Linked DNA regions of Bremerella alba. The protein of the gene in region 1 interacts with the protein of each later gene in a pairwise test. Links are inferred from orthologs where the notes say so. Each region holds a gene or a part of one and is shown on either strand. Other genes may lie near its edges. The genes, in order: def and HOV93_RS14745.

Region 1 (16,007 bases):
TCGTTCCCGCCGTCGCTGACGATAAGCCCGTCAACAACCAAGAGAAAGAAGCAACGACCACGAAGAAGAATACCGAGAAGTCGGATCGCATTGCTGCGACTCGCGTCCTCGGCGCAAGTGTTTATGGCTCCAACAAAGAAGACACTGTTGGTTCGGTGAACGATATTGTCATGACCAAAGACGGCGAAGTCGTCTACATGATCATCGGTAGTGGTGGCGTCGCAGGTGTCGGCGAAACCAACCATGCGGTTCCCGCTAAAGCGGTCGACCTAGCTTGGGTAGACACCGACGATGAACCGACCTTGAAGGTCAGCATTCCTATGTCGGCTGAAGACCTAGAAAATGCTCCTGCACTGTCGCTCGAACATTGTGCCGACCTAACCGTTGATGCGTTTCACGAACGCAACAGCAAGTACTTCAAGTCGACCGACGCTCAACAGCTAAAAGCTGAAGAGATGTTCCTTGCTTCGGCTCTGAACGACTTGGACGTCAAAGGTAGTGGTAACGAATCGATCGGTCAGCTAGATGACATCGTCTTTAACCACAAGATGGACAAATGTAAGGCTGAGTACTTCATCCTTGGTTCCGGTGGAACGCTTGGTGTTGGCGAAAAGTACACCGCCGTGCCTGCCGACAAGGTCAAGGTCACCAAGACTGAAGACAATCAGTACACCGCCATGATCGATGCTGACAAGAACATCGTTGGTGCTGCTCCGAAGGTAACCTCGGACAAGTACTACGCTGAACTTGATAGCGAAGACATGCGTAACAATGTCGACAAGGCATTCCACGAAGCTGGCGATAAGTAATCGCTGGAGTCGTACGAGCTACTTCCCTGAGAAGTAGCAAGATAAACCACGCACGCCGCGAAAGCGGAAGGACGCACTCGGAGTCATCCGAGTGCGTCTCTTGCGTTCGAAGGCTAGCAGAGATGGCCGCTGAATCATTACGGCCCAGAGCTGTTTCGAGAGCGGCGGCCAGGCTTCTTTCGGTCGGTGGGAACGACAATATCTTGGGTCGATTCTTCCTGGGGTAGGTCTAACGAAACCTGGTAGTCCTGAAACAGCATGTACCCCATGGGAAAAAGGTCGTCATCGCCGTTTCCATCAAGTCCTACGATGGTGGCGAGATGGGGGCCGCCGACATGGCCGCGGGAAGCGTTGGCGGAATCGAACTTGCCATCCACAATTTCCATCGAGACGGCAGCGCCCCGATTACCCTGGCTCGAATCAGGGACGAGCGTAAGCGAGCCGACCGGAACTGGTTTTCCTTGATAAGTCACGGTGCCAGAGATTGGGTAAGTTCCCGAATCACTTTTCCCGCCGCAGCCGAACGTGGCTCCTAGCAAAACAATCGTGACCAGAGCTAGCCAAAAACGCGATGCGTGCAAGGTGAATAGCATGGGCGAAAATACCATGGATTAGTTAGCTGTGACTGGCTCGTTACCGGCCTTGCTGGCCCCGGCCTGGAACGTCGCGAAATCGATCGTTTCGGGTAGGAATGTCACCGAACCATCGCCGCGCGAGAACATCGCACCGCCTGGGTGCATGCTGCCGAACGCCACCGTGTTCCACTTGGTAGAGACGCCGCTGTTAATTGGGTGCTGAATATTCTTCGAGATCAAATAGAGCTTTCCGCGAGTATCGTTGTACTCGCCACGCAGCCAGTACCGTCGGTACGGCATATCCTGCCAAGAGTTTTCACCCATCAGGTAGGTGTTGGAGAGTCCATCGGTCACGTCGCGAAACTTCGAGCCTTTTTCCCACATGATTCCTTCGGTGCATGTGCCGCCGAATGCTTCGGAAAGGTCTATACAGTCATAGTCTTGCCCACTGGTGGCGTTGGTTCCGAGAGGTCCTAAGATTCCGAAGTAATGGATCACGTAGCATTGCTGGCCGTTGTAAGACTCTTCGGTGCGTTCCGAGTAAATTTCAGAACTCGGAGCACTGGGGCACATGTAGGCATCAATGCGGTTAATCCCATATTTCACTCGTCCCGGGGCAGCATGACCGCCGACGCTATAATCGAGGCCTTCGGCGATGGCGTTTTGTTCCAACTGCGGAAGAATCGAAGAACTCCAGCCGAGATGGTTCCCGCCATAGCCTGGCAGTGGCAAGATGCCAAAAATATCGTGATAGGTATGCATCGCCAGTGCGGTTTGCTTCGCGTTGTTAGAGCACTGCATCCGTCGAGCCGACTCGCGCGCTTGCTGCACGGCCGGCAGTAGTAAGGCAATCAAAACTCCGATAATGGCGATCACCACCAACAGTTCAACGAGCGTAAAGGCGCGGAAGCGCAGCCGCTGCGGCGAGGCGAAACGAAGCATTTCAATTTTCCCGTGATGAGACCGGAGCGAATCAGGAAAAGTCGACAAGAGAAGAGATGAGATATCCGACTTTCTGCAACCATCCTACCGGCAAGTGGAAAGTTGTTCCATATATATTTAATTTTTGGTTGGTTGATTCGGGATGTGAACCGTCTCGAACATAAACCCTAAGGGACAAATCAATTACATTGCTTTGTCCTATTTCAAAACGGGGGAATCTTGATGACAATTAAACGTAGGCAAGCTGCGAATAACGCGTGATTGGAGAAGGATAGTGCTGGCACTTGTTACCGGTTCGACTGGTTTAGTGGGCAATAACGTAACTCGGATGCTGCTAGAGCAAGGACATCAAGTTCGCGTGATGGTCCGTGATCCACGGATCGATCGTTCACTCGCGGGACTCGATGTCGAGGCTGTCCCCGGCGACATCCGTGACGAGCAAGCCGTTAACACGGCCATGATTGGTGTCGACGTGGTCATTCACGCCGCTGCGGTGGTGCACATTGGCTGGACCAAAGAAAAGCTAATGCACCAAGTGAACGTCGAAGGGACCAAGATCATCGCCCAAGCGGCCCTGAAGCAAGGGGCGCGTATGGTATATGTCTCTTCGGTCGATGCGCTTGGGGTGGGCAAAAAGGATGCGTCGGCCAACGAAGAAACGCCGCGCGAAGGAAAAGTGCCTTGTCCTTATGTGATCACCAAACGCGCCGCCGAGGATGCTCTGCGTGAAATGGTTCCGCAAGGCTTGAACGTCGTCATTGTGAATCCGGCCCTGATGTTCGGTCCGTGGGACTGGAAACCATCGTCCGGCAAGATGCTGATTTCGGTCGTGACAAAACAGCCCCCGTTGGCACCGCCCGGTGGCGGAAGCACATGCGACGTGCGGGACGTGGCTGCGGCAATTATTCAAGCAACGCACAAGGGTAGAGTCGGCGAGAACTACATCTTGGCCGGTGAGAACCTGTCGTACTACGACTTGTGGAAACGCATGGCCGCCATTACCGGACGGCGTCCTCCATGGGGACGTATGGGGCCGCTGGTCGGGATGATCGCCGGGTTTAGCGGTGACATGTACGGTCATATGGATGGAAAAGAGCCCGAGGTCAATTCGGCGGCAATCAGGGTTGTTCGTCAGTATCACTACTATCGTAGCGACAAGGCGATGGAAGAACTCGACTATCAGATTCGCCCGCTCGATAAGACTCTCCGTGACGCGTTGGTCTGGTTTCGAGCCAATGGTTATCTTCCGGCATTGGATGGTTCCGAGTGATGCCTGAACGCACCGATCGCCGCCAATTTCTAGCCCGGCTTGGGGCCGCAGTATCGGCCAGCGGTTTGGGGGCTTGGTCTGCCGACAAAGGCCATGCGGCAGACAGCGTCACTGCCAATGGTGATAGCCTGCCGGGGTTGGCTGCGTTCGATACGCTGATGGAGCGTTTCTTCGACGAGAATCAGCCGCTGGGCGCTTCGCTGGCCGTGGCCTACCAGGGGCGATTGGTCTATGCCAAGGGCTTCGGTTACGCGGACCTGGCCCGCAAGCAGCATGTTCAGCCGACTTCGCTGTTTCGCATCGCTAGTTTGTCCAAGCCCATCACGGCGGCGGCCGTGATGAAATTGGTTGAGGCCGAGAAAGTTCAACTCGATCAACCGATCGTGCCGCTGCTTGCGCTGGACTTTCTAGAGGATGATCCGCAAAGTTGGGCCGATCCTCGTCTGGCCGACATCACCGTGCGGCATTGTTTGCAGCATACCGGAGGCTTCGACAAACAGGCCTCCGGCGATCCGCTGGCATTGAGCCACCAGATCCGCGACGCGCTAGACGTGACCTTTCCGCTTTCCCAAGACAATCTGCTGCAATTCGCTTTGACCAGGAAGCTCGACTTCGACCCTGGGCACCAGTACGCGTATGCCAACATCGGCTATCTGATGCTGGGACGCTTGATCGAACAGCTCAGTGGCCAAACGTATCAGGCATATGTACAGCAAGAGATCTTGCACCCGCTAGGCATCCGCAGCATGCAGCTGGCACGCACGTTGAAAGAAGATGCGGCCCCAGCCGAGGTGCAGTATCGCGACGCGAAAGGCCGCACCGGGCCGAACGTCTTGGGGCTTGAAAGCGAGGACCCGGTACCCTTCCCTTACGGCATTGAACGGATCGAGAACGTATCGTCGGCCGGCGGTTGGCTGGCCTCGGCGGTGGAAGTCACGCGGTTTGCTTCGGGGCTGTTCTTCCCCCAAGGAAAACCGCTGTTAAACAAGCAATCGCAAGAGCAGATGTTCGCCAAGCCGCACATCAGCGGAGCGACACCAGATTGGAACGGGGCCTATTACGGATGCGGTTGGTTGGTGCGTCCTGTCCAGGGAAAGCTGCTACCGTGGACCTGTTGGCACACGGGGCAACTGGCCGGTGTGTCGTCGCTATTGGTTGCTCGCGCGGACGGGGTTTGCTTCACGGTGCTGTTCAATCAAGACTTCAACCCGGAAGGGCAAACGATGTCCGTGACAATCGATCCCCTCCTGCACGCACCAGCCAGCGGTGTCGGTCGCTGGCCGGCAGGAGACCTATTTACCCGATATCTCTAGAGCATAACCTGGTCCCGGGTTCACACGGCTGGACTGGCCAGCCGTGACACCCTTTGGGTTTTGCTCGATTGGGCAGAAGGCAATTCTAGAGAGCAACCCTAAACGGCTGCTTTCTTCGACTCGATCAATTCGAGCAAGGCCTTTTGCGGATCGGCGAATTTGGCGATCCCTTCTTCCATCAAGGTCTTCTCCAGGTGCTGGTAGTCGACCTTGCTTTCGAATTCTTCGAGCACTTCTGTCGGCGGCATCTGATCGATCTCGCGATCGAAGGACTGGCCGCTCTCTTGAACCTGTTGGTTCGTCTTGGGCGGGTTGGTTTCGATACCGTCTCCGGCGAAGGCCGCGACATACTTCCACGCTGGGTCCGAAGGGAGCTTCGTGCCAGTCGACGCGAAGATCAGCTCTTGCTGCAGTTTCAGGTTCTTATCGGCCCAGAACTCTGCGTTGTCTTTCCAGATGTTTTTTGCGTTAACAATACCGAGCTGCCCCTGAGCGGCGTCGCTGAGGTCAGGCAAATGTTTCTCGGAATAAACATCGACGCGGGAGACAAAGATAGAGTAGACACTTTTGAAAGCGTCGGTCGATTCGCGTCGCTGAGCACCGCGCCAGACAGCTTCGCGAGCTGCATGATATTGCCGCATGGTGAAGCAAAGTGTCACGTTCAGCGTGATACCAGCGGCACAAAGTTCTTCCAACGCATCGATGCCCGCAGGCGTCGCAGGGACCTTGATCATGCGGTTCTTGTGGCCCACGCCCCACTTCTTGCCCAGCTCGATGTACTGCTTAACGCGTTCATCGTGCGGCATGTTGCCGTCAGGGTCTTCCAGCAGCGGATCCAGCTCGAAACTGACGTAGCCGTCGTTTCCTTCGGTTCGTTCCCATACTGGCAGAAAGACGTCTTGCGCCTTTTGAACGAGTCGATCGGTGATCGTCCAGGCAATCTCGTGGGCTTCTTTACCTTGTGCGGTCAGCTCTTCGATCCAAGTGTCGAACTGTCCCGACTTTAGGAGGTCCGAGACGATGACGGGGTTGGAAGTCGCCCCGGAAACACCCAACTTGAAATTGGAATCGACTAACTGGGGATCGATGGAATCGAGCCAAACTTTCGTGCCGGCCTGAATGAGTGTCTCAAGTGGCGTCGTCATTACCGAGGGCTCCTTCTTTGGAAACAGGTTCTTAATTGGACGAAGTTGCCGTATTCTACCTTACCGCGAGTGGTGCGGATCTTCTTTTTCTGCGGTGCGAAGGTCCTGGAAAGCGTCATGGTTTACAATTGGCGAATGTGCGCAGCCTGGGATAGATGCGCCTGCCATAGACTCAACTTGAAGAAAACTGTAGCTTTAATCGCTTACAAACGCAAAAATTAGCGAAGTTTTGATCGTTTTGCGTAGAAAGCAGCAAGTAGCGGAAATTCTGTGAGGTAGCGGTAATCAGAGCCGAGTTCTCATAGCCGCGACCATTGGCAGAGCCGGTGGCGTTGGATCTTGGTCTGAGCGTCCGATTTACCTCGATCCAAGTTGCTCAAGGATTCTCAAAGAGCGGATTTTGATGCAGATGCGTCGACCTACATTCTTCGAGCGTTACGCCCTGTTCATATTGATGGCGATTTTCTTCCTCGTGCCCTTTGCGCTGCGCGGGGCTCGCTTGTCTTTGGAGCAGATGAGGAACGACGTCAAAGACTGGCTTCCCAGCGACTTTGCGGAAACCTCGGAACTCGATTGGTTTCGCGATCACTTCCTGGGCGAGCAGTTTGTACTGATCAGTTGGGATGGCTGCTCGGCCGATGACCAACGACTCGATTATCTCTCGCGGCTGTTGGTACCGCCGCCGCTGACCGAGGAAGAGAAGGACAGCGTTCCTAACGATCATCGCCTGCCAGACTTCATTGGCGACGAGTTAGGACTCTATTACCCTGGCGACCAGCATCAAAGTTGGGCCGGGCAAAACGAGAAATGGTTCCTCGGCAACGATGCGACCTGGTACTACCTTCTGGAAAATGGCGAAATCTACAAGTGGAATGGCCAAAGCACGGTGATTGGTGCCGTGGGTCGTGCCGGCGAGCGAATCTTCACCGGGGGAAACACGGCTGAAGGGGACTACGTCAAGAAAGTCCATGAAGAGTACTACAAGAAACCGAAGCTGCTTCAAGCACGACTCTTCAAATCGGTCACGACGGGCCCCGATGTTCTGGCCCAGTTGTCTGCCCCCGGCGGCACCCTGGTGCGGGACGATGACCCTAGCGACCAAGAGTTGAAAGCGGCCCGCGAGAAGGCCCTGAAGCGATTGACCGGCACGCTCTTTGGTCCCGATGGCAAGCAGACCTGCTTAATTGTCACGCTAACCGATGCTGGTAAGGTCGACTTGCGTCGCACAATGGGGCATGGCGTGCTCGGCCGACAAGAAGGGCAACTGTTGCAGCTTGCCGAACAAGCCGGCGTTGACCCAGACGAGCTTCGCCTGGGCGGCCCACCGGTCGATAACGTTTCGATCGATGAAGAAGGCGAACGCACGTTAGCCCGCCTGGTCAGCTTCAGCGTGATCATCGGACTGGGGCTTTCGTATCTGTGTTTGCGGAGCATCAAGCTAACGATCATGGTGTTCTTCGTCGGCGGTATTAGCGCCGTGACGAGCCTATCGCTGATTTACTGGACCGCTGGCCGTTTCATTTGGTGGCTCGACCCGACCACCGACGCCGTGATTATGTCGATGCCAGCCGTCGTGTACGTGCTGGGTTTATCGGGCGCAATCCATATTGTGAACTACTACCGCGATGTGGTGAACGAAACGGGCACGCTCCGCAATGCGCCCGAGTTGACGATCTCTCACGGTTGGTATCCCTGCACAATCGCCGCAGTGACCACGGCCGTGGGGCTCGGTTCGCTGGCGACCAGCAGCATTACGCCGATCCATAAGTTCGGGATATTCTCGGCGATGGGCGTTCTGGCAACGCTGATTCTCTTGTTCACCTACTTGCCGGCGGCGCTGCAGATGTGGCCCCCCAATGCCGTGAAGAAGAAGGGCGATTCCAAGCCGATCGAATCTTCTCCGACCGGGATATGGATTCGTGGCATCGGCGATCGAATCGGCGATTTCGTGATCGCCAACAATATTAAGGTTGCCCTGGGCTGCCTGGCCATGTTCCTCTTCTTCGCGTTCGGGCTGCAATACCTGAAGACATCCGTTCAACTTCTGAAGATGTTTGACAATGAGTCCCGCATCATTCAGGACTATGCCTGGTTAGAAGATAACCTCGGCAAGCTGGTTCCCATGGAACTGGTCATCCGTGTTGAACCCGAGATGCTGTACTACGATCAAGCAGACCCGGAAGCACCAGAAAAGGCGCTCAATCCGCTGGCATTGGCTACCGAGAACAAGGTCGATCCGAAGTTCCAGTACAAATTTCTGGAACGCATGGAGATGGCCCAGCGCGTGGCGAGCGTCGTCGAAGAGTACCTGGGACCTGAGGGGGCCAAGGTAGTGGGCCCACCGATGTCGGCCCTGACGTTTGCTCCGGAACTGCCTGATGCCGGCAGCAGCACGGCTTCGTTATCGGAGCGTTATGCCTATAGCAAACAACTGGAAGCTTCCTTCAAAGAGTTCGTGAAGTCCGATTACTTGCGCGTCGACAAGAAGAACGGCGCTGAGTTGTGGCGTGTGAGCCTGCGACTGGGTGCTTTAGAGAACATCGACTACGGTGATTTTGTTAACGATTTAAAGCAGGTCACCGAGCCGATCTTGGACGCCTATCAGGCCCGTGATCAGATTTTGGCACAGATCGACAAAGACCGAGACGGCCGCGGCTACGTCAACGCCAAGGTTGCTTTGCTGGGCGTGAACTACGCGTCGGCGAACGAAGCGGTTAGCGAAGACAAGTCCGCCGAGCTTGGTCGCTATGGCCACCTCGATGCGACGAAAGTGTTCTCGGAAACGCTTCGCGATTTGCTCGTCAACGCCCGGATCAAGCTCGTCGATCATGACCCCGGCACGCACACTCAGGATCGCTTAGATTACATCTTGGCCGACAAGACACACTCGGATTACATCGTGCTGATCGAGCCCAACCCGATGTACGACATGGCGGCGATTGCCGAGAACGCCAACATTCAAGGGACCTTCGACGTCACTGCCCATGAATACAGTGGGGAAGAGACTCCCCGGATGTACAGTGGCGATCGTCGGCCGGTGTCGCTTGTCTACACGGGCGTGGTGCCGGTCGTCTACAAGGCCGCACGTACGCTGTTGAGCAACCTGATCGAAAGCACGATCTGGGCGTTTGCCCTGATTGCTTTGGTGATGATGATGGTGCTTAAAAGCTTCCGAGCAGGGCTCATCTCGATGCTGCCGAATGTCTTTCCGATCTGTATCGTGTTCGGCTTTATGTCGTGGACCGGCATCGAAGTCGATATCGGCACGATGATGACCGCCAGCGTGGCGATGGGTGTGGCCGTCGACGATACGGTCCACTTCCTGACCTGGTTCCGCTGGGGATTGGACGAAGGGTATACGCGTGCCCGGGCCATTAAAGAGGCCTACAGCCGCTGTGCGATGGCCATGTTCCAGACAACCATCATTGGCGGTCTGGGGCTTGCCGTGTTCGCATTTAGCACTTTCACGCCGACGCAGCGTTTTGGTTACCTGATGGTCACGCTGCTGGCGGTCGCCCTGGTCGGTGACCTGATCTTCCTGCCGGCCCTGCTCGCTGGCCCTCTGGGACGTGTCTTCCGGCCCGATCGTAAGGCGCGGAACAAGCGAAAGGACGACGAGAACGCCACGGAAGAGCCTGCCGAGGAGACCTCCAGCGATGGAGATACCCCCACCGCAGTCGCTGAGGAATCAGACGAACCGCGTGTCTACCCGGTACACGGTCGGAGTCGGCCTGCATAACGGTTGCACTGCTGATTCACTTGACAAAGGTGTCAAGTTTGCCTCTCGCGTCAAGTTGGCCTATATTTAGGTAAGCAGAGGCTGCCGATGTTGCCAGAATTTACCGACCAAGGCCTACTCCCTCCTGGCGACTATGAGATGTCCCTGGACGAGTTGCGTCGATCGATTCTGGTGAAACAATCCAGTATTCGCGCCCCCACATGGGACGAGCATTGGCGACTTCAATTGGTTCAGAATCTTTCGGTTCTCTGTCATCAGCTTTGGCGTGTTGGAATCGATCAAATATTCGTCGATGGTTCGTTTGCGGAAGAGAAAGATCACCCAAACGATATTGATGGATACTTCGTGTGCGATGCCCACCAGTTCATCAGCGGGAAGCTGGAACGAGAATTGAACTTGTTGGATCCCCATAAGATATGGACCTGGGACCCGGCATCGCGTCGTCCCTATCGGGGGTATCCCAAACGCCAACTTCCAATGTGGCATCAATATCGTGTCGAGCTCTATGCCCACTTTGGACAGCCTTCGGGAATTGAAGATGAATTTGGCCATCCACTTGAGTTTCCGGCCGCATTTCGGCGAACCCGATTCGGAAATCACCCCAAGGGAATCCTGAAAATTGGAGGTGCAAAATGATTCGTAACGAGGCCGAGTATCAAGAGGCGGTGCAGCGTATTGAGCAGGAAGCCGAACGCATCGAAGCCCAACGCCAAGCACTAGAGAGCATGGATCTGACGCAAGAGGAGGTGGAACGGGCAATGGGACCGATTCGATCCTTTCACGAACAATTCAAGGAGGAAGTGACCAGCTACGAGCGGCTGAAGCGAGGGGAATTCGAAGAGGTTGAAAACTTCTACGGCGTGGGCCGTCTCTTAATCGCTCTACGGATTGCCCAGGGGATTTCGCAACGAGATCTGGCAAAGCGTCTAGGAGTGCACGAATCGCAAGTATCTCGGGACGAACGCAACGAATACCACGGTGCGACCTTGGAAAGGGCCAATCGTATTCTCGATGCTTTAGGAGTGGATCTTCGCACCCAAGTCGTTCGCTTGGAACGCAGCCAAGGTCAAAGTGAATCGGTTACTGCCTGAGCATAAGCAGCTTGCGGAAAGTCAGTGCCGGTCGACCGGTTCTCAATTCTTCCTATAATGGATCGTTTCGCGGCCTCGCTTCCGCATGGATATGCGAGGCCTGATCCTGTTGTTTGGGCCCGGCTCTTAGGACCGCTACGTTGCAGATTATTCACTTTCCCCACCCTACGCTGCGTTATAAATCGAAGCCTGTCAAACGCGTCGACGCGGAGCTTCGCGGCATGATTGCCGGGATGTTCGATCTGATGTACGAGGCCCGGGGAATTGGCCTGGCCGCCAATCAGGTTGGTATCCCGCTGCGGTTTTTCGTCATGAACCTGGCCGGCGAAAAGGGAGAAGGCGAAGAACTGGTCTTCATCAATCCGGCCATCAACCGGGGTACCGGATCGGACGAAGCCGAAGAAGGTTGCCTCAGCTTGCCCGGCGTGTATGGCCCCGTGATGCGTCCGGCAGAGATCATGTTTAGCGCGTACATGCCCAACGGCGAAAAATTTGAGCAGAAGGTCGACGGGATGTTCGCCCGCTGTGTGCAGCACGAGACCGACCACCTCGACGGTGTGATGTTCACCGATCGCATGGACGAAGACGCGTTGTACGATATTCAGCCGCAGGTCGACCAATTCGAGTTAACCTTCGAACGCCTGCGGGGCGAAGGCAAGCTGCCCACCGACGAAGCGATCAAGAAGTTTCAGGATGAACTCGAACAAAAGTATGCGTAGTTAGTTTTCAGGGTGACGTGTTCAGTTTTCAGCTTGAAGGAGACAGGGTTCTAAACATCACATGACTTTCGCATGCGTCAGTCGCGAGGCCTCTTCTGGCTGAACACTGAAAACTGAACACTGAAAACTATCCATCGGACTCTCTATGAAAATCGTCATGATGGGGACTGGGCCGTTTGCTGTTCCCACGTTCGAGGCCCTTGTTGCCAGCGAGCATGAAGTCGCTTGCCTCTTTTCGCAGCCGGTGCGGTCGGTGCATCGACGGAAGTCTTCCATTCCCACGCCCATGCGTGATGTAGCCAATGCGCATGGGATTGCCATTCATGACCCCGCGAGCGTGAACACCGAAGAAGCGAAAGATCTGCTTACCGATCTTCGGCCAGATCTGTTGGTGGTGTGCGACTACGGACAAATCTTGAAGGACTACATCCTGGCCACGGCGACCTACGGTGGCATTAACCTGCACGGCTCGATCTTGCCGAAGTATCGCGGCGCGGCACCGGTCAACTGGGCGATTCTCAGTGGGGACGAGGAAACAGGCATCACAGTCATTCACATGACACCGAAGCTCGACGGGGGACCTTGTTTAAAGGTCGTGCGAACCCCGATCGGTCCGACGGAAACAACCGTCGAGCTAGAACCACGCCTTGCAGATTTGGGCGTACCGGCCGTGCTCGAGTCGATTGAGATGTTGCAGAACCATGGCCCCGACGGCACCCCTGGCCAGGTTCAAGACCAGTCGTCTGCTACCAAGGCACCACGACTGGCCAAATCGGATGCGGACATCGATTGGAACGACTCCGCCGAGTTGATTTACAACAAATTTCGGGCGTTTCAGCCTTGGCCCGGCTGCTTCACCCACCTGCAGCAGCATGAAAAGCCGCCGCTGCGGATTATCCTCAAAGAGATCCGCCTCTTGCGAGAGCCACCCCTGCCGGGTGTTTCGCCCGGGTCGGTCTCGGTGGTGGCGGAAGATCGCCTGTATTTTGCGGCAAAGGATGGTCAAATTATCATCGATACCATTCAACCCGCAGGCAAGAAACCGATGCAGGTAGCCGACTTCGTGCATGGTCACCATCCGAAGGTAGGTGATCGCTTGCTATCGGAATCGAAGCTTTCGACCGCAGAATAACCCGTTTCTGGCCTGTTTTACCCAGTTTGCCGCGGAAATCCCTCTCGCCCCCAACTGGGGTCGTTGTTTAAGATACACCGTTGGTTTTCTGCACGGACGCGGGATTATATGCTGTGAGTCGCTGGGACATCGTTCTATTTGCCGTCGCTTCCTACATCGCCATCATGGGATTGGTGCGGTTGATGAGGGTGCGTCGTATTCGCTTGGAACGGCAGTTCCAGGAGGAATTCCGTCGCCTGCGCGAGATAGCCCTCAAGCAGCAGGCCGAAGATGAACGCAAGGCCCATGAACTCGCCGAACAAAAGCAGTTTGAAGAATTTATCAAGCAGAAACACAAAGAAGCCGCTTAGTCTTGGAACGTAATTGAGGGGGAACCCCTGCTGACTAGTCCAGCAGTCTAAGATGGGGACCCACGAGATCCACTGCCAGACCATCCCGCAGTGGCAACTGCCACGCTAAGCCATCTGCCCAACCAGCCATACGAAGATCCGTCCGCATGGAAAAACGTCTATTTATTGAAACCGTCGGTTGTCAGATGAACATGCTCGATAGCGAGCTCGTCGTGGCCTCGCTGCGCAAGCAGGGCTACGTGCTGACCACCAAGCCGGAAGAAGCCGATACCCTGCTCTTCAATACGTGCAGTGTTCGTGCCCAGTCAGAAAACAAGACTTACAGTCACCTCGGCGTGCTGCGCGACTTGAAAGAGAAGAACCCCGAGAAGGTCATCGGAGTGATGGGCTGCATGGCCCAGAACCATCAGCACAAGATCTTCACCCGCGCACCCTACGTCGATTTGATTGTCGGGCCGGGGCAACTGCATCAAATTCCTTCGATGATCGACAAGATCAACTCAGGCGAAGGGAAGCAGATTGAAGTCAGCCTGGGCCGCAAAGACGGTACCCGCGATCAAATCACTCGCAGCCACGAAAGCTTCGACCCGCTGCGCGATCCTGAGATGCGTCCAACGCCGTTTCAGGCCTACGTGCGAATTCAAATTGGCTGCGACAAGTTCTGCACGTACTGCATCGTGCCGAGTGTCCGAGGTCCCGAGCAAGGCCGTACGCCGGAAGACATCCTCCGCGAGTGCCGTCACCTGGCCGAGCATGGCACGGCTGAAATCACGTTGGTAGGCCAAACGGTCAACAGCTATAAGGCCACCGACGCCAGCGGCAAGCTCTGGCGTCTGGCCGATCTGCTGACCGAACTGCAAGAGATCGAAGGGCTCGAACGCATTAAGTTCGTCACCAATTACCCGAAAGACATGACCCGCGAACTGCTCGAATCGGTTCGCGATTTGAGCAAGGTCTCGCCGTACCTGCACGTGCCGCTGCAAAGTGGTTCCGACGAAATCCTCAAGCGGATGAAGCGTGGATACACGGTGGCCGACTATCGCGACATGATGGCGCGGATTCGCGAGATCGTGCCCGGCTACGCGGTAAGTAGCGACTTTATTGTCGGCTTCTGCGGCGAGACGGAAGAGGACTTCCAGAAGACGGTCGAACTGGTCGAAGAGTGCCGCTTCAAAAACAGCTTCATCTTTAAGTACAGCGAACGCGAAGGTACCCGCGGCGCGGAAATGTTCATCGACGACATTCCTCGTCACGTCAAACAGCAGCGAAACAACGACCTGCTGGCGGTCCAAAACCGCATCAGCCTGGAAGACAACCAAAAACTGATTGGCGACACGGTTCAGGTCCTCGTCGAAGGCCCCAGCAAGACGGCTATCAAGCATGCCCAGGCCGAGCAGAATCCGCATGCAACGCAGTTGATCGGGCGAACGCACTGCGACCGGATCGTTGTCTTTGATGGCAACCCGCGTCAGATCGGCAAGATCATGCCGGTGGTGGTCTACGATTGCCACGCGCATACTCTCTTCGGCGAAGTCGTCACACAAGAATGTGGTCCGGAACTTTTCGCGCTCGGTTAGCGTCTGACCCTTGGGTGCCCTCGGAAACGTCGTCGCGTGCATGCCAAATGGAAACAGAGAAAGAGACGAACCGCGGGTTTCGCAGCGCACAAGCGCGTGCTGTGACAGATCGCAGGGGCTTGTCTCTTTTTTCTAGGTAACGTCGCTTCCCATGGATCATGGTCATTTGTTCTGGTTGCTTGGGTTGCTACCATGATGGTTCAGCTTCGAAGTCACAATCCGCAGGAGCCACCGACCATGAGCCGACCGAAGATTCTCGCTTTCGCTGGAAGTACCCGACGCGATTCTTTCAACAAGAGGCTGATTAAGATCGCCGTGAAGGGGGCCCAAGATGCCGGTGCCGAAGTCACCCTGCTGGATTTAGCCGACTTTCCGATGCCGTTGTACAACGCGGACTTGGAAGCAGAGCAAGGGATTCCGGAAAACGGGAAGGCCTTGAAAGAGTTATTCCTGGCGCATCAGGGGTTGTTGCTTTCGTGTCCCGAATACAACAGTTCGATTACTCCTCTTATGAAGAATACGATCGACTGGGTATCGCGACCGATGGAAGGCGAAGGCCCGCTGGCAGCCTACAGCGGTAAGGTCTGCTCACTGATGAGTGCTTCGCCGGGGGCTTTAGGGGGACTTCGTGGTTTGGTTCATGTGAGAGCCATCCTGCAAAATATTGGTGTGATCGTGCTGCCCAAGCAAATGGCTATTTCAGGGGCCAGTAATGCGTTTGCTGAGAATGGCTCCCTGAACGATTCCAAGCAGCAAGAAACGATTGAAGGTTTGGGGAAATCGTTGTGTGGATTTTTAGAGAAGTTGCAATAAGCAAGGTTGCCAAGCGGAATCGTTTTCCGGTTATCGATCGCACGCTTTGATTGGCGTATCTCTTCTCTTCGTGACTCATCTCATATATAGAGCCTGGTAGTCGAACCAGAGCATCGCCATGGTTGAACATCCCGAGTATCTCGAATTCGTAATATCGGGAGATCCTACGGAAGACGCGTGGGTTAAGCTGATGCACGAAATCGTCGAAAGCATCCAGAAGACGGGCAAATCTCGAGTCTTCATCGATGCTTCTGGCTTGACCAATCGGGTCGATTCGATGGTCCGCTACCGAATGGGAATCCGCACCGGCGAGACATTCGGCGTCCGTGTTCGCATTGCCGCTTTGCGTCCTGATTGGGATGAAGACAATTTTTGGGAAACCGTCGCGAGCAATCGCGGGGCGATTGCGAAATCGGACGTCGATCGGGCGAGCCTGCTCGATTGGCTTCTTAGCGAACAATAAGGGCTCACCGTCTGGATTGCATTTTGCCATGTCCCAATTTGAACATCCCTACGTGGAACACTCAGAGCA
Region 2 (16,089 bases), on another replicon or contig:
GGGCCATCATCATCGCCTACCTGGCCTTGATCGGCCCTGGCGACTACTTCTTTCTCCGTAAGTTCGGGCTGCGGATGGAATGGACCTGGGTAACCTTTCCTGCACTGATTTTGCTGGCCAGTGCCGGCATCTGGTCGCTGGCGACCTGGTGGAAGGGGACCTCCCTGAAGATGAATCACGTCGAGGTCGTCGACATCGACCTGGAAAGCCAGCTCGTGCGATCTACCACCTGGTTCCATCTGTTTAGCCCCGATTCCTTGCGATACGAAGTCGACATCCAGCCAACCTCGCTTCCCTCTCGTCGTTGGAACCAACTGGTCAGCTGGCAAGGGCTCGCTGGCTCAGGTCTGGGTGGCATGAGTGCTCGTCAATCAATTTCCACGGTACCTACTCCTTACGACTTCGATTTCACGCGAGCCGACGACACGACTCAGGTATCGCTGCAAGAGCTGCCCATTCAGATCTGGTCGTCCAAAACGCTGATGGGTCGGGGGTGGGGTGATTTAAACGAGACCCAGTACGAACCTCTCAACGAACGCGAAAGCCAACTGATTGAAGGACTGCTGACCAATCCCACGAACATGGAACTGACCGACTGCTATGTCTTGCATGGCCGCTGGGCGTACTTTGTTGCCAAGCTGCCGGCAAACGGAACAGCCCGCATCGTGCCAGGCCAGTCCGCCCAGAACACAGAAAAAGTCCTCAAGCGACGTCGTGTTCAAGAATCGACCGATGGGGGCGAACTGTGGGACCGGCAAAGCACCGACATCGAGCGAATCATGGAGGTCACCATGTTTCATAACGCCGCCGGCGGTCGCAGCTATACCAGTCTATCCAATCGCTTTCAAAGTTACGTGGATCTCTCTTCGCACGTCGAAGGAGACCGAGCCGTCTTGGTGGGTAAAGTCAAAAACCCACCGAGCAAGATTCAAGTCAATGGCCAGTCGGTCGACGACGCCCATGCTCAATCGTGGTCGTACGTGCGAATCATTTATCCCGTCCAGAAGCGCAGCCCGAGTGAGATAGCCCAGAGATGATCAAGACTGTCGACCTGACCAAAAAGTACGGCGATTTTTTCGCGATCAAAGGTATTGAACTCGATCTCGACCAAGGAGACGTGTTTGGTTTTATTGGTCCCAATGGTGCCGGCAAAACGACCACCATGCGGATCATCGCGACGCTACTCAACCCCACCTGGGGCGAGGCCTACGTTTGCGGCAATTCGATTTACACCAAGCCGAAGGAAATTCGCCGACTGGTCGGCTACATGCCTGACTTCTTTGGTGTGTACGACGACATGAAGGTGATCGAGTATCTCGAATTCTTTGCTGCCGCCTACCGTATCAACGGAAAAGAACGTGCCAGGGTATGCAACGAGATGCTCGAACTGGTCGACCTCGAATTCAAGCGCAACGCATTCGCCAACACGCTTTCCCGTGGTCAAACGCAGCGTCTGGGCCTGGCCCGCGTGATGCTTCATAACCCTCAGGTTTTGCTGCTGGACGAACCGGCCAGTGGTTTAGATCCCCGTGCTCGTATTCAGATGCGAAACCTACTGAAGCGTCTGCGCGACATGGGGAAGACGATCGTCGTTTCCAGCCACATTCTGCCGGAACTGGCCGACGTTTGTAACAAGATCGGCATCATCGATCGCGGCGTGCTGGAAGTGAACGCTTCGGTCGCCGAGGTGATGAAGCAGGTCAAACAGAAGACCACGCTCCTGGTTTCTGTCTCCGGCGATAACGACGCCGCCGGCAAAGTGCTGGAAGAAGCCGACATCGTCGAAAGCATCGAGTCGCGTGTCGATCACCTGTTGGTGACGCTCAAGAAGGAAGCGGAAGATTACAGCGACCTGCCCACAATGCTCGTACAGGCAGAGCACAAGATTACCATGTTCCGCGAAGAGGAAATCAACCTCGAATCGGCGTTCATGGCCCTCACCAAAGGCATGGGGCAGCAGGCCGCTACCAAGCCTCCGACGACTGAACCCTCGAAGGAAGAGGGCTAGGGCATTAATACCGAGCCAGGTCGCGTTGATCGCCATCGGGGCGCAATGTCTTGAGCGACGCCTGGGCTTGGACCGACATCATTCTCAGATCGCTTCCCACGGCCAGAAATTGCATGCCTTGGGCGGCTCGCTGCAACGCTTCTTCTGGCTCCATCGTATGCATGCCGGTCGGTGTACCGACCTTCTTACCGGCGGCGATCACGCGCTGGATCATTGCTTCGTGGGCTTCCGGCGTTGGGTCGGTGCCGTCCGGGGTGCGCATTTGGGCCCGCAGGTCGTTAGGGCCGATGAAGATGCCGTCGCAGCCAGGCAGGGCATAAATGGCCTCGGCATTTTCGACCCCAGTTGGGCTCTCTGTTTGTAAGATCACCAAAATCTCGTCGTTCGCCTGACGGAAATAGTCGCTGGCGGTCGCGCCAAAGTTCATCGCGTGCGTGCCTCCGCCGACGCTGCGACTGCCTTGCGGAGGATACTTGGCCGCAGCGATCACGCGCTGGGCCTGCTCGACGGTATCGACCATCGGGGCAATGATCCCCCAGGCACCTGCGTCGAGTGTTCGCTTGATGGTCGTGTGGTCATGATCAGGGATCCGAGCCAGCGGCACGTTGCCGGCATCGGCCACCGCACCAAAAATCATCGCCGCCTGAGACCAGTCGATTGCGGAGTGTTCGATATCGAGCGCCAGCCAATCCCAACTCATGCGAGCCAGAACCCGCGAGGCGTACAGGTCCCCCAGCGACAGCCATGTTCCGAAAGTCGGCTGGCCTGATTTCAATTTCGCTTTGACAGGGTTATGACGCATGGGACGGTCTTTCCATCGAACGGGGGCACAGAAAAGACACATTCTCAGTTTCCAGCCTGCCGGCTGCAAGTCAGAGCGAGCACTTCAAAGCAAGACGGACCTGTAAAAAAGTCGGTAAAAAGGCGTGTTTCGAGCATAAACAACCTATAATGAGAGGTCGTAGGCCTACTAGAGTTTCCCTCTTTTTACCCTGCCAAGCTCATGACTCGATTGAATCGTTTGACCATCTGTTGTGCTGTTGTTGCACTCGTCTCGCTCACGTTTGTCCCTGCGTCCCAGGCCCGCGATCCTTACGAGGCGGCTCGCGACCGGTTGGTAGAAACGGCGGTCGTCGCCAACGGCGTCAAAGATCCGCGCGTCATCGCTTCAATCCGCAATACGCACCGGCACGAGTTTGTCGCGGCGAATCAACGTCAACAAGCCTATTACGATATGGCGCTGCCCATTGGCGAAGATCAAACGATTTCGTCACCGTTTATCGTGGCCTACATGACCGAATCGCTCGATCCACGCCCCACCGACAAGGTGCTGGAAATCGGAACCGGCAGTGGGTACCAGGCGGCAGTCCTGAGTCCGCTGGTGAAACAGGTCTTCAGCATCGAAATCAAAGAACCGCTCGGACGCAAAGCGGCCCGCACTCTGAAGCGACTCAACTACGACAACGTTTACACCAAAGTAGGCGATGGTTTCCTGGGTTGGCCGCAGTATGCTCCGTTCGACAAGATCATTGTCACGTGTTCGCCCGAAAACGTGCCCAAGCCCCTGGTCGATCAGCTCAAAGAAGGGGGTCGCATGATCATTCCGGTCGGCGAGCGATACCAACAAACGCTCGTTCTGTTCACTAAGAAGGATGGCAAGCTTGAAGCCGAACCTCTGCGTCCAACGCTATTTGTGCCAATGACCGGAGAAGCAGAAGCGCGACGCCAGGTGAAGCCAGACCCGGCCAATCCACGTTTAACAAACGGAGACTTTGAAGAAAAGCTCTCAGAAAATGGCACCGTCCCCGGCTGGTACTATCAACGCCAACTGGAACTCGTGGAAGATTCGAGTTCCCCAGGCGGAACGCAATGCTTGAAGCTTTCCAACGCCGATCCCGGGCGTGTTGCGCTTGTGCTGCAAGGGCTGGCACTCGACGGCCGACAGGTGCAACGGCTGAAGATCAATGGCTGGGCGAAGGTCGATGGGATGGGACTTGGCCCTGATCGAACCTTGGCGCCGATGATGGTGATCACATTTTACGACGAACAACGCCGCGAACTGGGAAAAGCGGCATTGGGCCCGTTTATTGGTTCGCTCGACTGGCACGAAGTGAGTAAGATTGTCAACGTTCCGCCTGCAACGCGTGAAGCGTTGTTTCGGGTTACGAACTTTGGCGCGGTTGGCACGATGTACGTCGATAACCTCTCGATCGAAGCCGCTCGTTAAAAAAGGGGGTGTCCACCCAGACCCCCATCGAGCTTTCAAAATATTGCGTAACTCTTTACGCTGCAGGGACTTCATGGCCCTTGAACCACCCGCCAACGAATTCTATCTATTCAGCAAATTTTGCCCATTCTGCTTGAATTGAAACCTACACTTGCTAAGTTCTAGAAAGGCAGCGTGTTGCTAGCCTAGCAACGAATGCAAAATCACATGTTTGACAAACGGTAGTTGGAGTGAATCCGGGTATGAAAAGCAGCATTGGGCGTAAATTTGCGTGGGCCGGCGCTCTGGCATGTGCCGCCATGGTTATGGGCACGAGCCAGGCAGAGGCCGGCTGGGGTTCCTGGGGATCGAGCGGCGGCAGCAGCGGCGGTTCGAGCAGTTCCTCTTGGAGCGCCAGCAGTGGTGGCTCGAGCGGATCGAGCGGTGCCAGCAGTGGCAACTGGCGTGGCGGGATCTTCCAGCGCTGGTGGGATAACCACCGTGCCGACAAGGTTTACGGCAGCAGCGGCGGAAGCAGCAGCTCCAGCTATGGTAGCAGCGGTGGATCGAGCAGCAGCAGCTGGGGTTCCAGCGGCGGCAGCAGTGGTGGCGGTTTGTTCGGTCACCATCGCGTGAAGCGAAGCTGGGGTTCCAGTGGCGGTTCGAGCGGTGGCAGCAGCAGCTCCAGCTACGGTAGCAGCGGCGCATCGAGCGGCGGCAGCAGCGGTGGTTCGAGTGCGACTTACCAGTACTACACGCCATCTGAATCGGCTCCTGCAGTCGATGTCCCAGCGGACGTGCCACCAGCAATTCCTGCTGAATCGGCTTCCTACCACGGTAACGACGCTGTCATCAACGTCAATGTTCCCGCAGGTGCCACGATTTACGTCAACGACAAAGTCACTTCGAGCACCGGTACCATCCGTCGCTTCGTTTCGCGTGACCTGGAACCAGGCTACAAGTTCGAGTACGAAGTCCGCGCTGAAATGCGTGTCGATGGTCGTCTCGTTCGCGAAGTGAAGAAGCTTCAGATGACCGCTGGTGAAGCGAAGGAACTTGAGTTCCAACTCGATCCAGAAACTAAGCCAGAAACCCAAGTTGTGGGTGCTCCGGTTGAAACCAAGGTCACCTTGAACGTTCCTGCGAACGCCTCGGTTACCCTGGCTGGCAACGAAATGCGTACCCTGGGTGCCCAGCGTGTGTTCAGCACCGTTGCTCTGGCGACAGGCGAAACCTGGAAGGATTACGACATCGTCGTGACCGTCCTTCGCAACGGAACGCCAATCACCCAGCGTAAGGTCATCGACCTGACCGGTGGTGAAGAAATGCAGATCAACTTCGACTTCAACGCTGATTCGGTTGCTTCGCTCTAGTAGCGAACTTGCCAGAATAGTTTGACTAAACAATAAAACCCTCGCCTTGGATAAACTTCAGGCGAGGGTTTTTTCTTTGTAAATCGGCTGACCTGAACCCCTACGATTTCAGGCAGCCTTTCTGGTCGTTTTGGTCGATACGTTAAATACCATGAACGATCGACCCCAATCACCCGCCGAAGCGAAGGCTGCCACGCCAAGAATTGCCTGGAGCTCAGGCTTTCGTGGTTTTGTCAGTGTGTTACTGCTGATTCACCTGGTGGCACTCTTTGTCGGCCCGTGCGCTTCCCCTCCACCGTCAAGCTATTGGGCCCAAGGAACCGAGCAGTTCATAGCCCCTTACTTACATGCGACGTTTCTCCGCGGTCACGGCTATCGATTCTTTGCACCCAACCCAGGCCCAAGTCACCTGGTACGGTACGAGCTTCTCGACGAAGCGGATGAAGAGATCGGCGAGGGCACCTTTCCCAGCCTCGACCAACACTGGCCGCGGCTGTTGTACCACCGCCATTTCATGATCAGCGAGTCGATGTTCAACACGGCCAATGTGCCTATCGAGCCTCCGCCGTCGGAAGCACCGCCTAGTGTCCATGCCGAGTTCCAGGCAGTCGCCGGACTGCGAGATGCCTACCTCGATTCGATCTCGCGTTACCTCGCGCGCCAACACCCCGAAGCGACCAAGATTCGGATCGTGATGGTGCAGCACGCCATTCCGCTTCCGCAAGATGTCGCCAACGGTCGTCCCTTGAACGATTCAACGCTTTACGAAGAAGTGGTCCTCGGGGTGTACAACGTTCAGCCGGAGGATCGACTGTGATCAAGACCTACCTGCAAGAACTTTATACCGGCATACGCGATGGCTGGAATGGGTTCTGGTTCCGGCCGACCGATCCGGCGACCCTCGGACTGGTCCGCATCTTCGCCGGCAGCATGCTGTTCTATACGCATCTGGTTTGGTCGATCGACCTGACCGGCTTCATAGGAGAGCAGGGGAGGTTCTCGGCGGATCTCGTCGATCGGATGCACCAGGGAAGCACGTTCGCGTTCAGCTACCTGTGGCTGTTCGACGGCAACCCGGCCATGCTGTGGATGGTCCACATCGCGGCACTGGTCATCCTGCTGATGTTTACCCTCGGTTTTTATTCACGCGTCACAAGCATTCTCGCGTTCATCATTGCTGTCAGCTACGCGCATCGGGCACCGGGCGCATTGTTCGGTCTCGATCAAATCAACGTCATGCTGGCAATGTACTTAATGCTGGGCGGGGCAGGGGAGGCCTACAGCTTAGACCGCTTGATCGAAAAGTGGCGTTACCCCAAGCGAAAGCAGCCCACGACCAGCACCGTCGCGAATGTTTCGATACGCTTGATCCAGCTACACATGTGTGTCATTTACCTGTTCGCCGGCACGGGAAAACTGCTCGGCGATTCGTGGTGGGAAGGCACCGCCATGTGGGGCGCGGTCGCTAACAGCGAATACCAATCGATGGACATGACCTGGCTGGCCAGTTATCCGCTACTGATCGCGCTGATGACCCAAGTTTCGTTGGCGTGGGAACTCAGCTACTGCGTCCTGATTTGGCCGCGACTAACGCGACCGCTGGTACTCTTCATGGCGATCCCGTTACACCTGGGAATTGCCATTTGCATGGGCATGATTACCTTCGGCCTTGTAATGCTGATCGGCAATCTAGCTTTCGTTAGCCCCTGGATCATAAGAGAACTTGAAGCCACGATCCGCAGCAAACTCGAGAAAGATCCCATCCCAGAAGCTGCCTAAAGGGAAGGGCAGGGGGGCAAACGATCGTTTTTCTCGCAAAAACCGCATTAATTCTGAAAGAATTTCATGCCCCCGGCAGAATCTCGGTAACGCACCATGAAGCCAAGGGTTACCCGGAAATTCGAGACGCTTCTACTTCCTGTTTGGCGTGCCTTACCGCCCGAATGAACCTCATTACGCGTTGATGTGTCCCGGGGCGAGAATCTATAATGCAGGTTTTGGATATCCGCTAAGATCCATACAGGTAATTTGTTTAACCCCACAGGAAACGCCCGTGTACGAGAATCTGGCCATTGTTGGAGCCACTGGAGCCGTAGGACGACTGATTCGTCAGTTACTAGAGGAGCGCAAGTTCCCCTACAAAACCATCAAATTCCTCGCTTCGAAACGTTCCGCCGGCACAGAGCTCACATTCAACGGTGCCACGCACACGGTGGAAGAACTGACGCCTGATTCGTTCGAAGGGATCGACATCGCCATCGGCAGTACGCCTGACGAAGCCGCCGCCGAGTTCGCTCCATGGGCCGTCAAAGCTGGCTGCATCGTCATCGACGAAAGTGGCTACTGGCGCATGAAAGAAGACGTGCCGTTGGTCGTGCCGGAAGTGAATCCGGAAGCCATCGAGAATCACAAAGGCATCATCAGCAGTCCGAACTGTTCGACCACGCAAATGGTCGTCGCGATGAAGCCGCTGCACGACGCTGGCAAGATCAAACGCGTTATTGTCTCCACCTACCAGGCCACCAGCGGCGCGGGTGTTGTGGGCGAAGAAGACCTGATCGAAGGCGCCAAGGCAGTTCTCAAAGGCGAGGCCTACGAGAACAAAGCCTTCTCCCATCAGATCGCTTTCAACTTGATCCCCCAAATTGGTAGCGAGAAGTACGAAGGCTACACCTCTGAAGAAATGAAGATGGTGCACGAAACGCAGAAGATCTTCGGCGATGATTCGATCAAGGTCTGTCCGACCTGCGTTCGCGTGCCGGTGACCAACTGCCACAGCGAAACGATCATGGTCGAAACCGAACGTCCGATCTCGCCCGCCGAAGCGCGAGAATTGTTCGAGAAGACCGACGGCATCACCGTTATCGATAATCTCGGGGCAGGGGAGTACCCCATGCCGAAGGACTGCACCAACAAGAACGATGTCTTCATCGGTCGTATCCGTAAGGACCTTTCCTGCGAAAACGGTCTGACGTTCTGGTGTGTGAGCGATAACCTGCGAAAGGGTGCCGCGACCAACGCCGTGCAGATTGCCGAACTACTCGTTCGCAGTCAGGCCGCCGTCTAAGCTAGGCGCGCGTGCCATGAATTCTACCGAGCATGCAGCGGCCCGTTCTCCCGGCCGCTGCATTAAGTTGACCGTTGCCTACGACGGCACCAACTATCAAGGCTGGCAGCGTCAGGCCACCGGTCCCACGATTCAATCGGCGCTCGAAGCGGCCATCAACTGCATCGCGCAAGACGACGTCCACGTTTCCGGCAGCGGGCGAACCGATTCCGGCGTGCACGCCTGGGGACAGGTCGCCAGCTTTCATACGAAGTCGAAGATGCCAGCAGACGTCTTCCGCAAAGCACTCAATGCCACGCTCCCGCACGATATCGTTGTGCGGCACGCGTGCGATGTGCCGATCACCTTTCGACCGATCAACGATGCCATCTCGAAACGGTACCGCTACGTCCTGCAGCCAGGCCGCATCAACGATCCGTTCTCGCTCAAGCATGCCTGGTTTGTCAAACGTATCCTTGATGTCCCCTCGATGCAGGCCGCCGCCCAGGCATTGATCGGCGAGCACGACTTCGCCACGTTCCAATCCACCGGCTCGCCGCGTCAATCGACCGTACGCACGATGCTCGATGCCACCGTGACGGTGCACGACGCCGACGAACGCGCGAAGATCTTCATCGAAGTCGAAGCCACTGGATTCTTGTACAACATGGTCCGCATTATCGCCGGCACGCTGGTCGACATAGGGCAGGGGAGGCGCACCGCCGATTCCATGGCCGAAATCATCGCCTCGTGCGATCGGTCTCAAGCCGGCATGACGGCTCCGGCGCATGGACTATACTTGCTTCAGGTCCATTACCCTCCGCACCACTGAATCTTTCTTGAAAGCCAATCATCCCATGCGTGTTGCTCATGTGATTACCCGAATGATCATTGGCGGCGCGCAAGAGAACACGCTTTACAACTGCTTGGATCTGGTTCAAGAGTTTGGTGACGACGTTCTGCTGATTACCGGACCGAGCGAAGGCCCCGAAGGTAACCTGCTGCAGCAAGCCCACGCCCAAGGGGTGCCGGTGCAAACATTGCCTAACCTCGTGCGGAACATTCATCCGGTCACCGACTGCCGAGGCTATCAGGAAGTCAAAGCGGCCATCAAAAAGTTTCAGCCTGAAGTGGTGCACACGCATAGCGCGAAGGGGGGCATGCTCGGGCGCAGGGCCGCCACGGCGTTAAAGGTACCGGCCATCATTCACACCGTGCACGGCGCTCCGTTTCATCCCTATCAATCGACGCTCGCGCGGAAGTTCTTCATTGCCTGCGAGCGCTACGCATCTAGCCAGTGTCACCAACTGGTCAGCGTGGCCGATGCGATGACCGATCTCTTAGTCGAAGCCAAAGTCGCGCCGCGCGAAAAGTTCGTCACCGTCTACAGCGGCATGGAAGTCGAACCCTTTCTAGAGAGCAGGGGACTGCGCGAGCCAACTCGCCAGCAACTCGGCATTCAGCCCGGCGATGTGGTGATCGGCAAGATTGCTCGGCTGTTTCATCTGAAAGGGCACGAGTATGTAATTCAGGCGGCAAAAGAAGTCGTCGCTAAGTGCCCGCAGGCCAAGTTTCTTTTCGTAGGAGATGGAATTCTGCGCGAGAAGTTTGAGGGAATGATTGCCGAGGCAGGGCTGACCGATCACTTCATTCTCGTCGGCCTGGTACCCCCGAGTGACATCCCGAAGTATATCTCGGCGATGGATGTTCTCGTGCATACCAGCCTGCGCGAAGGGCTGGCCCGCGCACTTCCGCAAGCGCTTTTAAGTGGCAAGCCGGCCGTCAGTTTCGATATCGACGGGGCACGCGAGGTGGTGTCCACCATGGAGACCGGTTTCTTGCTTCCGCCAGGGGATACGGCCCAATTAACGTCCGCGCTAATCCAACTGTGCGACGATCCTGAACTCCGCGAAAAGCTGGGAGAAGAAGGGCGACAGCGGTGCAGTCAGGTCTTTCCGCACCAGGTAATGACCCGCAGACTGCGCGAAATCTATCAGGAAGTGCTTCGCCGAAATGGATGTGAAGTAGTCTAACCCTGGAAAACCATTGTGGTTACGGTAGATGTGCCGGTAGTTCGCTCTTTTGAAACTCCTTTGATTAGGGTAAGATTAAGACGTCTGTCGATCCGATAGACTTTCGGGACAAATAGGGGCAAATCCTCCTCACGGATAATCTCATCGGTGTCTACCGCAGGAAGAAACTATATCGGTCCGTACCGCTTGATACGCATGCTGCGCGCCAGTAAGACGTGCCAGGTATGGGAAGCGATCCATGACTTGGACAATCGCCGGGTCGTCATCAAAACACTTCGCGAGAACTACATTCGCGACAAGGACGAGATCAACTCGCTGAAGCACGAGTTCACCGTCGCCGGCAAGTTCGATCATCCTTTGGTCATTCATGTCTACGAGTTCGACAACTTCCGCGGTGTCGCCTATCTCGTCCTGGAATTCGCCATCTCGCGCAACATGAAGATGGCCATTCGCGAAGGCGTAGAAGAGCTCGCCTACTGGACACCCAAGATCATCGAAGAGGGAGCCAGAGGCCTCGGCTACATGCACGAGCAAGGCTGGGTTCACTGCGACGTGAAGCCAGACAATTATCTGCTCGACACCGAAGGCAACGTTAAGCTCATCGACTTTTCGATCGCGCAGAAAAAGAAGAGCGGCCTCGGCAAGCTCTTTGGCGGATCGAAAGTCAAAGGCAACGTCCAAGGTACCCGCAGTTATATGTCACCAGAACAGATACGTGGTGCAGCATTAGATGACCGCGCCGATATCTATAGTTTTGGCTGTACGATCTTTGAATTGATCAGTGGCAAGTTGCCCTATACGGCTACCAGTCCCGATCACCTACTCGATAAACATTTGCGTGCCGGTATTCCGTCGCTGCAAGCTGCCAGCGAGAACGTCACGTCAGATTTTTCTTCGCTGGTCGAACGCTTGATGGCGAAGGATCCCAAAAAGCGGCCCGACACGATGACCGATGTCGTGCGACTGTTGAAGAGCACCAAGATTTACAATATTCCACCCCGTAAGCCAGCCGCACTCGTTGAACGAGAAAAAGCGGCCGCGGCCAGCGGTGACGATTCCACCTCGGCGTCTGGCGATTCCTAGTTTCGCCAAGCGTTCTATCCCATTAATTGCCTGGAGCACTGAAAGCTTTCATGAGCACCTCGATCTATCTCGACTTCGAACAGCCGATTGAAACCCTCGAGAACAAACTGAAACAGCTTGAAGCCGAGAAAAGCGACACACCGGAACACCACGACGAGATCCGCCGCGTCCGCAAGCAACTCACCGATACGATGCGCGAGATCTACGCCGATCTCTCGCCATGGCAAACCGTGGAAGTTGCCCGTCACCAAAAGCGGCCTCAGTCGGCCGACTACCTGAACCTGGTCTTCGACGAGTTCGTCGAGCTGCACGGCGACCGCAAGTTTGGTGACGACCGCGCACTGCGAACCGGCTTCGCCAAACTCGACAAGCACAAGGTGATGTTCCTCGGGCACTTCAAAGGACGCGACCTGAAGGAACGCAGCGAGTGCTACTTCGGCTGTGCCAATCCTGAAGGCTACCGCAAGGCGATCGAAAAGATGGAGCTCGCCGAGAAGTACAACCTGCCGGTCATCGCGTTCATCGACACGCCGGGCGCCTACCCAGGCATCGGCGCCGAAGAACGCGGCCAGGCCATGGCGATCGCCGATTCGATGTTCGCCATGTCGCGTCTGAAGACGCCAATCATCTCGGTCGTCATCGGCGAAGGTGGCTCTGGCGGCGCACTAGGCATCGGCGTCGCCGATCGCACGGCCATGCTTCAGCATGCTTACTACTCGGTGATCAGCCCCGAAGGTTGTGCCGGCATCCTGTGGAAGAGCCACGAGTTCAAAGCCAAAGCTGCCGAGGCCCTGAAGTTCACCTCGAAGTATCTTCCCAAGTTCGGAATCGTCGACGACGTGATCGAAGAGCCACTCGGCGGAGCCCACCGAGACCATCATCAAATGGCAGCTCGCCTGAAGATGTATCTCGTCAAAACGGTCAACGAACTGATCGCCAAACCAACCGACCAACTGGTCGAAGATCGCTACGGCAAGTTCCGCCAAATGGGCATGTTCCTGGAACGCGAAACAGAAACCGCTCAAGCCGAACCGGCGAGCTAAATCGAAGCCAACTTGGCAACGAAATTCATCACCAAATCAAGCCGTCGCCAGTCAATCTCGCGGCGGCTTTTTCGTTTCGAAAGACTATGTTCATTTTTTAGTCGAGCGATACATTTTGAGGCCAAGTGATGTAGTCGCCAAAACGTTTGCTGTTCTTCACCTCGCCACCTTTTTGTTTGCCGAGATCAGTTAGCTCCCAATTGTTATCATTTCGTGCGATCCAACCTTTCTCTTGCAATTCGGAAAACAGAGCTTTGGAAGGTCGCTTTAATTGCTTAGCGAGTTGGCTTGTCGAGATCTGTTTCGCGAGAGAGTTCGCCTCGGCTATCGGATCGTCCTCGACAACTTCTGCTTCGATTAGCTCAACACTGATTTTGACTTGATCACTAATGCGGATCAGTCGCTGGGCCTCATCGTAAGTGTCTTTGAAAAGCTCTGGGTCGTCATCTCGATTGAACACGATTCCCATTTCATTGTTGTTGACTTGAGAGAACTCGTAGATGTTCATCGAAGTGATGATAGCTTCCGATTCGTTCAGGTAGCATTTTGCATGAAGGTTCTTACAAAAGCTGCAGCGAACAAAGGTCAACGACTCCAACCATGCAGACTCCCTGGGATGGAGATCGTTTTTCCCATACACGAGTCGAATATCGATTTTTAATCTGTCGAGATCTTCAATTAGCTCACGGATCTTATCGCTGAGCCGAAGGTACGGACTGATGATCACCAAGCGTTCTTTTGTCGACTTGATGAGCTGTTCTAAGTGGTACGTGATACCGGAAGTGTTTAAGAATTTAGCCATGGCATGAACTAAGGAAATGTTTCGTTAGTGGGAACAGAGCCCACGAGTTTACCAGAGTTGAACGGGCCAGTCTCGAAGTGGATTCTGTAGTTGTTATCGAAGCCAACTTGGCAACGAAATTCATCACCCAATCAAGCTGTCGTCAGGCAATCTCGCGGCGGCTTTTTCGTTTCGAAATGGAACGCGCCAAGAGACGCTTTCCGATGGCGTTTGGACCTGGGAGTCGGCCGTCGATCTTCGCGGCGACGAGAAGCGATCCTGAGAGACGATCTTCGCAGCGATGGCAACGAAGTTCATGAGAGAGTAGGGCCTGATCAGACGAAGGAGACGGATAACCCAGTCTCCATAGAACCCCCACTGCAACGTCCGATAATGTTTGTTATGTGCGGTTCGAGGCCTATTTTTACCGGGTTTTGTGTATTTCCCGGTTTTGGACCGCTTCTGCCCTGACGTTGCCAGTTCGGCTCTTAGTACCGTGGCTGCGTTGGGTAATATGGCTGGCCGTTCTGCATCGGAGCCGGTGCTTGTTGTGGCGGCTGCGAGTACTGCGGATAGTAGCTGCCGCCCTGCTGCTGCGGCGCCGGAATGTTCATCTGCGGTGGATAATATCCTGGCTGTTGCGGCGGCTGAGCCTGGCCGGAATACTGCTGCCAATTCGACTGAGCATTTTGTGGATTATCGATCGTCTGATTCACGAAATTCTGGAACTGCCCTGTTTGCTCTTGGACCTGATTCTGAATGTTATTTTGAATCCGATCCTGCACGTTATTCTGGAAGTTCTGGAACTCGCTCTGGAGGTTGAAATTGGCTGGGTCGATCGCCACGCCATCACCACCACTGGTACCGGCTCCGGTGTCGGCGAACCACTCGGGATTCTGTCCGTCGATGCGTTGGTTGTAGCGTTCAATGAATGGCCCCACGACCTCGTTCACTTCGGCCGGCATCACGCCTTGCAGATTGTCGATCACCTTGGTGATGTAGAAACCAGACTTCGACTGAACGATTTGCTGGCGGCTATCATCCTTGGTCAATGCCACGGCGAACATCGTCACGATGATGCACAGCAGCACTCCTTTGGCGAGCCCCAGTCCGGCACCGACCTGGCGATCCCAACTCTTGAGTTCAAAGCTCTTCAGCGTCTTGTTGACCATTGAGAAGATGACCCAGATGACCAACGAAGTCGTCATGTACAAACCCAGCATCGCGGCCTGGTTTCCCCATGGTGGCTGAAGCCCCAGCGCGTTGGCGACCGGCTCGCGAAGTTGCATCGAGATAAAGTAGCTGGCCACGAGCGAAGCAAACGAAGCAATTTGCCAGACCATGCCTTTGTACAGACCCCACAGGATTGCTCCTCCGAGGATTGCCAGCATGAGAAAATCGTATGCAACCATTGTTCGCTATCCATAGCTCCAAAAAAACTTCGCCCCAGAAGTCGCACGAGTATACGAACGTTACGTGGAAATCCGAAGGTCAGTTTCTCATGCTGCTAGCGGGCGTTGAAAAGATGCTCTGGAAACTAAACGTATCCTTCCGGTACAAGTGCCGAACTAACGACCTATCGCGCGCCGATGCACTGGCAGGGGGGCGCACTAAAAGTTTTTTGAGGCAGGGGATCCATGGCCGATTTCAATACGCACATTTCGACCAGCACGGCAGTCGGCGTTGGCGTTGGCTTCGCAGGCTACTTTCTACTCGATACGCCTGAGCCGAATCGGATCATCTCGTGCATGCTCGGTGCAGGCCTATGCAGCCTGGCTGGTATTTTGCCAGACTTAGACTCCGGCTCTGGTCGACCCCTTCGCGAAACAAGCAACGTCTTAGCAGCCGTCGTGCCCATGCTGATGGTCGATCGTTGGCAACACATGGGGCTCAGCGCCGAAGCGATCGCGTTGGCCGGTGCGTTGGTCTATATCACCATCCGTTTCGGCGTGGCCGAGATCTTCAAACGCTACACCGTGCATCGCGGCATGTGGCACAGTATTCCGGCGGCCATTTCGTGTGGTCTATTGGCATTCATCGTGGTCTCTGGCGAAAACCTCGACGTTCGCATCTTCAAGAGTGCGGCCGTCTTCATCGGCTTCATGGTCCACCTGATTCTCGACGAAATATGGTCGGTTCAATGGCAGGGGGCCCGGATACGATTTAAAAGCTCGTTCGGCACGGCTATCAAGTTCTGGTATGGCAAAAGCCTATGGTCGAATGTATCCACCTATAGCAAACTTATCGTATTAGTCGTTGTCGCTGTGGGTGATCCGATCATGATGGAACATTACCGGTTCCATCCACATCACCAAGAAACAGAAGCCGTACCCACACAGCAGATCGCAACCGAACAACCACCGCTCATTCAGCGGTAGTCTTGTTCCACAGCGTGATCTCAGCCAGCGTTAAAGAATCTTGCGGCTATCGAGCATCAACGTCACCGGTCCATCGTTCACCAGGTGGACCTTCATGTCGGCTTGAAAGATACCCGTCTCGACAGTCAGTCCCTGCTC

The links.
Region 2: the proteins of def (region 1) and HOV93_RS14745 interact in binary tests that used the Escherichia coli proteins (3 or more experiments, as listed by UniProt). The link is inferred for Bremerella alba from one-to-one orthologs.

What each region holds. Positions count from the first base shown.
Region 1 is NZ_JABRWO010000024.1:3,501-19,507, reverse strand. Bases 10,009-12,813 are described here. They hold def (peptide deformylase), read left to right. Parts: upstream 10,009-11,024; coding sequence 11,025-11,603; downstream 11,604-12,813. Other genes in these bases: fmt (methionyl-tRNA formyltransferase), read left to right, coding at 11,749-12,735; HOV93_RS25195 (helix-turn-helix domain-containing protein), read left to right, coding at 10,426-10,884; HOV93_RS25200 (DUF6932 family protein), read left to right, coding at 10,009-10,429. Also shown: HOV93_RS25235 (PRC-barrel domain-containing protein), read left to right, coding at 1-809; HOV93_RS25230 (hypothetical protein), read right to left, coding at 947-1,402; HOV93_RS25225 (DUF1559 domain-containing protein), read right to left, coding at 1,421-2,326; HOV93_RS25220 (NAD-dependent epimerase/dehydratase family protein), read left to right, coding at 2,601-3,596; HOV93_RS25215 (serine hydrolase domain-containing protein), read left to right, coding at 3,596-4,909; HOV93_RS25210 (transaldolase family protein), read right to left, coding at 5,008-6,054; HOV93_RS26085 (efflux RND transporter permease subunit), read left to right, coding at 6,458-9,793; more of HOV93_RS25200, read left to right, coding at 9,881-10,008; HOV93_RS25180 (hypothetical protein), read left to right, coding at 12,849-13,085; tRNA (N6-isopentenyl adenosine(37)-C2)-methylthiotransferase MiaB, read left to right, coding at 13,232-14,662; HOV93_RS25170 (NADPH-dependent FMN reductase), read left to right, coding at 14,900-15,475; HOV93_RS25165 (hypothetical protein), read left to right, coding at 15,594-15,938; HOV93_RS25160 (hypothetical protein), read left to right, coding at 15,967-16,007. UniProt on the Escherichia coli protein: Removes the formyl group from the N-terminal Met of newly synthesized proteins. Requires at least a dipeptide for an efficient rate of reaction. N-terminal L-methionine is a prerequisite for activity but the enzyme has broad specificity at other positions.
Region 2 is NZ_JABRWO010000008.1:116,707-132,795, reverse strand. The notes cover bases 6,761-9,647. They hold HOV93_RS14745 (aspartate-semialdehyde dehydrogenase), read left to right. Parts: upstream 6,761-7,640; coding sequence 7,641-8,654; downstream 8,655-9,647. Other genes in these bases: HOV93_RS14735 (glycosyltransferase family 4 protein), read left to right, coding at 9,473-9,647; truA (tRNA pseudouridine(38-40) synthase TruA), read left to right, coding at 8,671-9,465; HOV93_RS14750 (HTTM domain-containing protein), read left to right, coding at 6,761-7,366. In the rest of the region: HOV93_RS14780 (hypothetical protein), read left to right, coding at 1-1,037; HOV93_RS14775 (ABC transporter ATP-binding protein), read left to right, coding at 1,034-2,008; HOV93_RS14770 (HpcH/HpaI aldolase family protein), read right to left, coding at 2,013-2,810; HOV93_RS14765 (protein-L-isoaspartate(D-aspartate) O-methyltransferase), read left to right, coding at 3,012-4,235; HOV93_RS14760 (TIGR03000 domain-containing protein), read left to right, coding at 4,478-5,587; HOV93_RS14755 (hypothetical protein), read left to right, coding at 5,739-6,404; more of HOV93_RS14750, read left to right, coding at 6,401-6,760; more of HOV93_RS14735, read left to right, coding at 9,648-10,666; HOV93_RS14730 (serine/threonine protein kinase), read left to right, coding at 10,814-11,749; HOV93_RS14725 (acetyl-CoA carboxylase carboxyltransferase subunit alpha), read left to right, coding at 11,800-12,792; HOV93_RS14720 (phospholipase D family protein), read right to left, coding at 12,890-13,594; HOV93_RS14715 (CvpA family protein), read right to left, coding at 14,062-14,985; HOV93_RS14710 (metal-dependent hydrolase), read left to right, coding at 15,211-15,951; dtd (D-aminoacyl-tRNA deacylase), read right to left, coding at 15,982-16,089.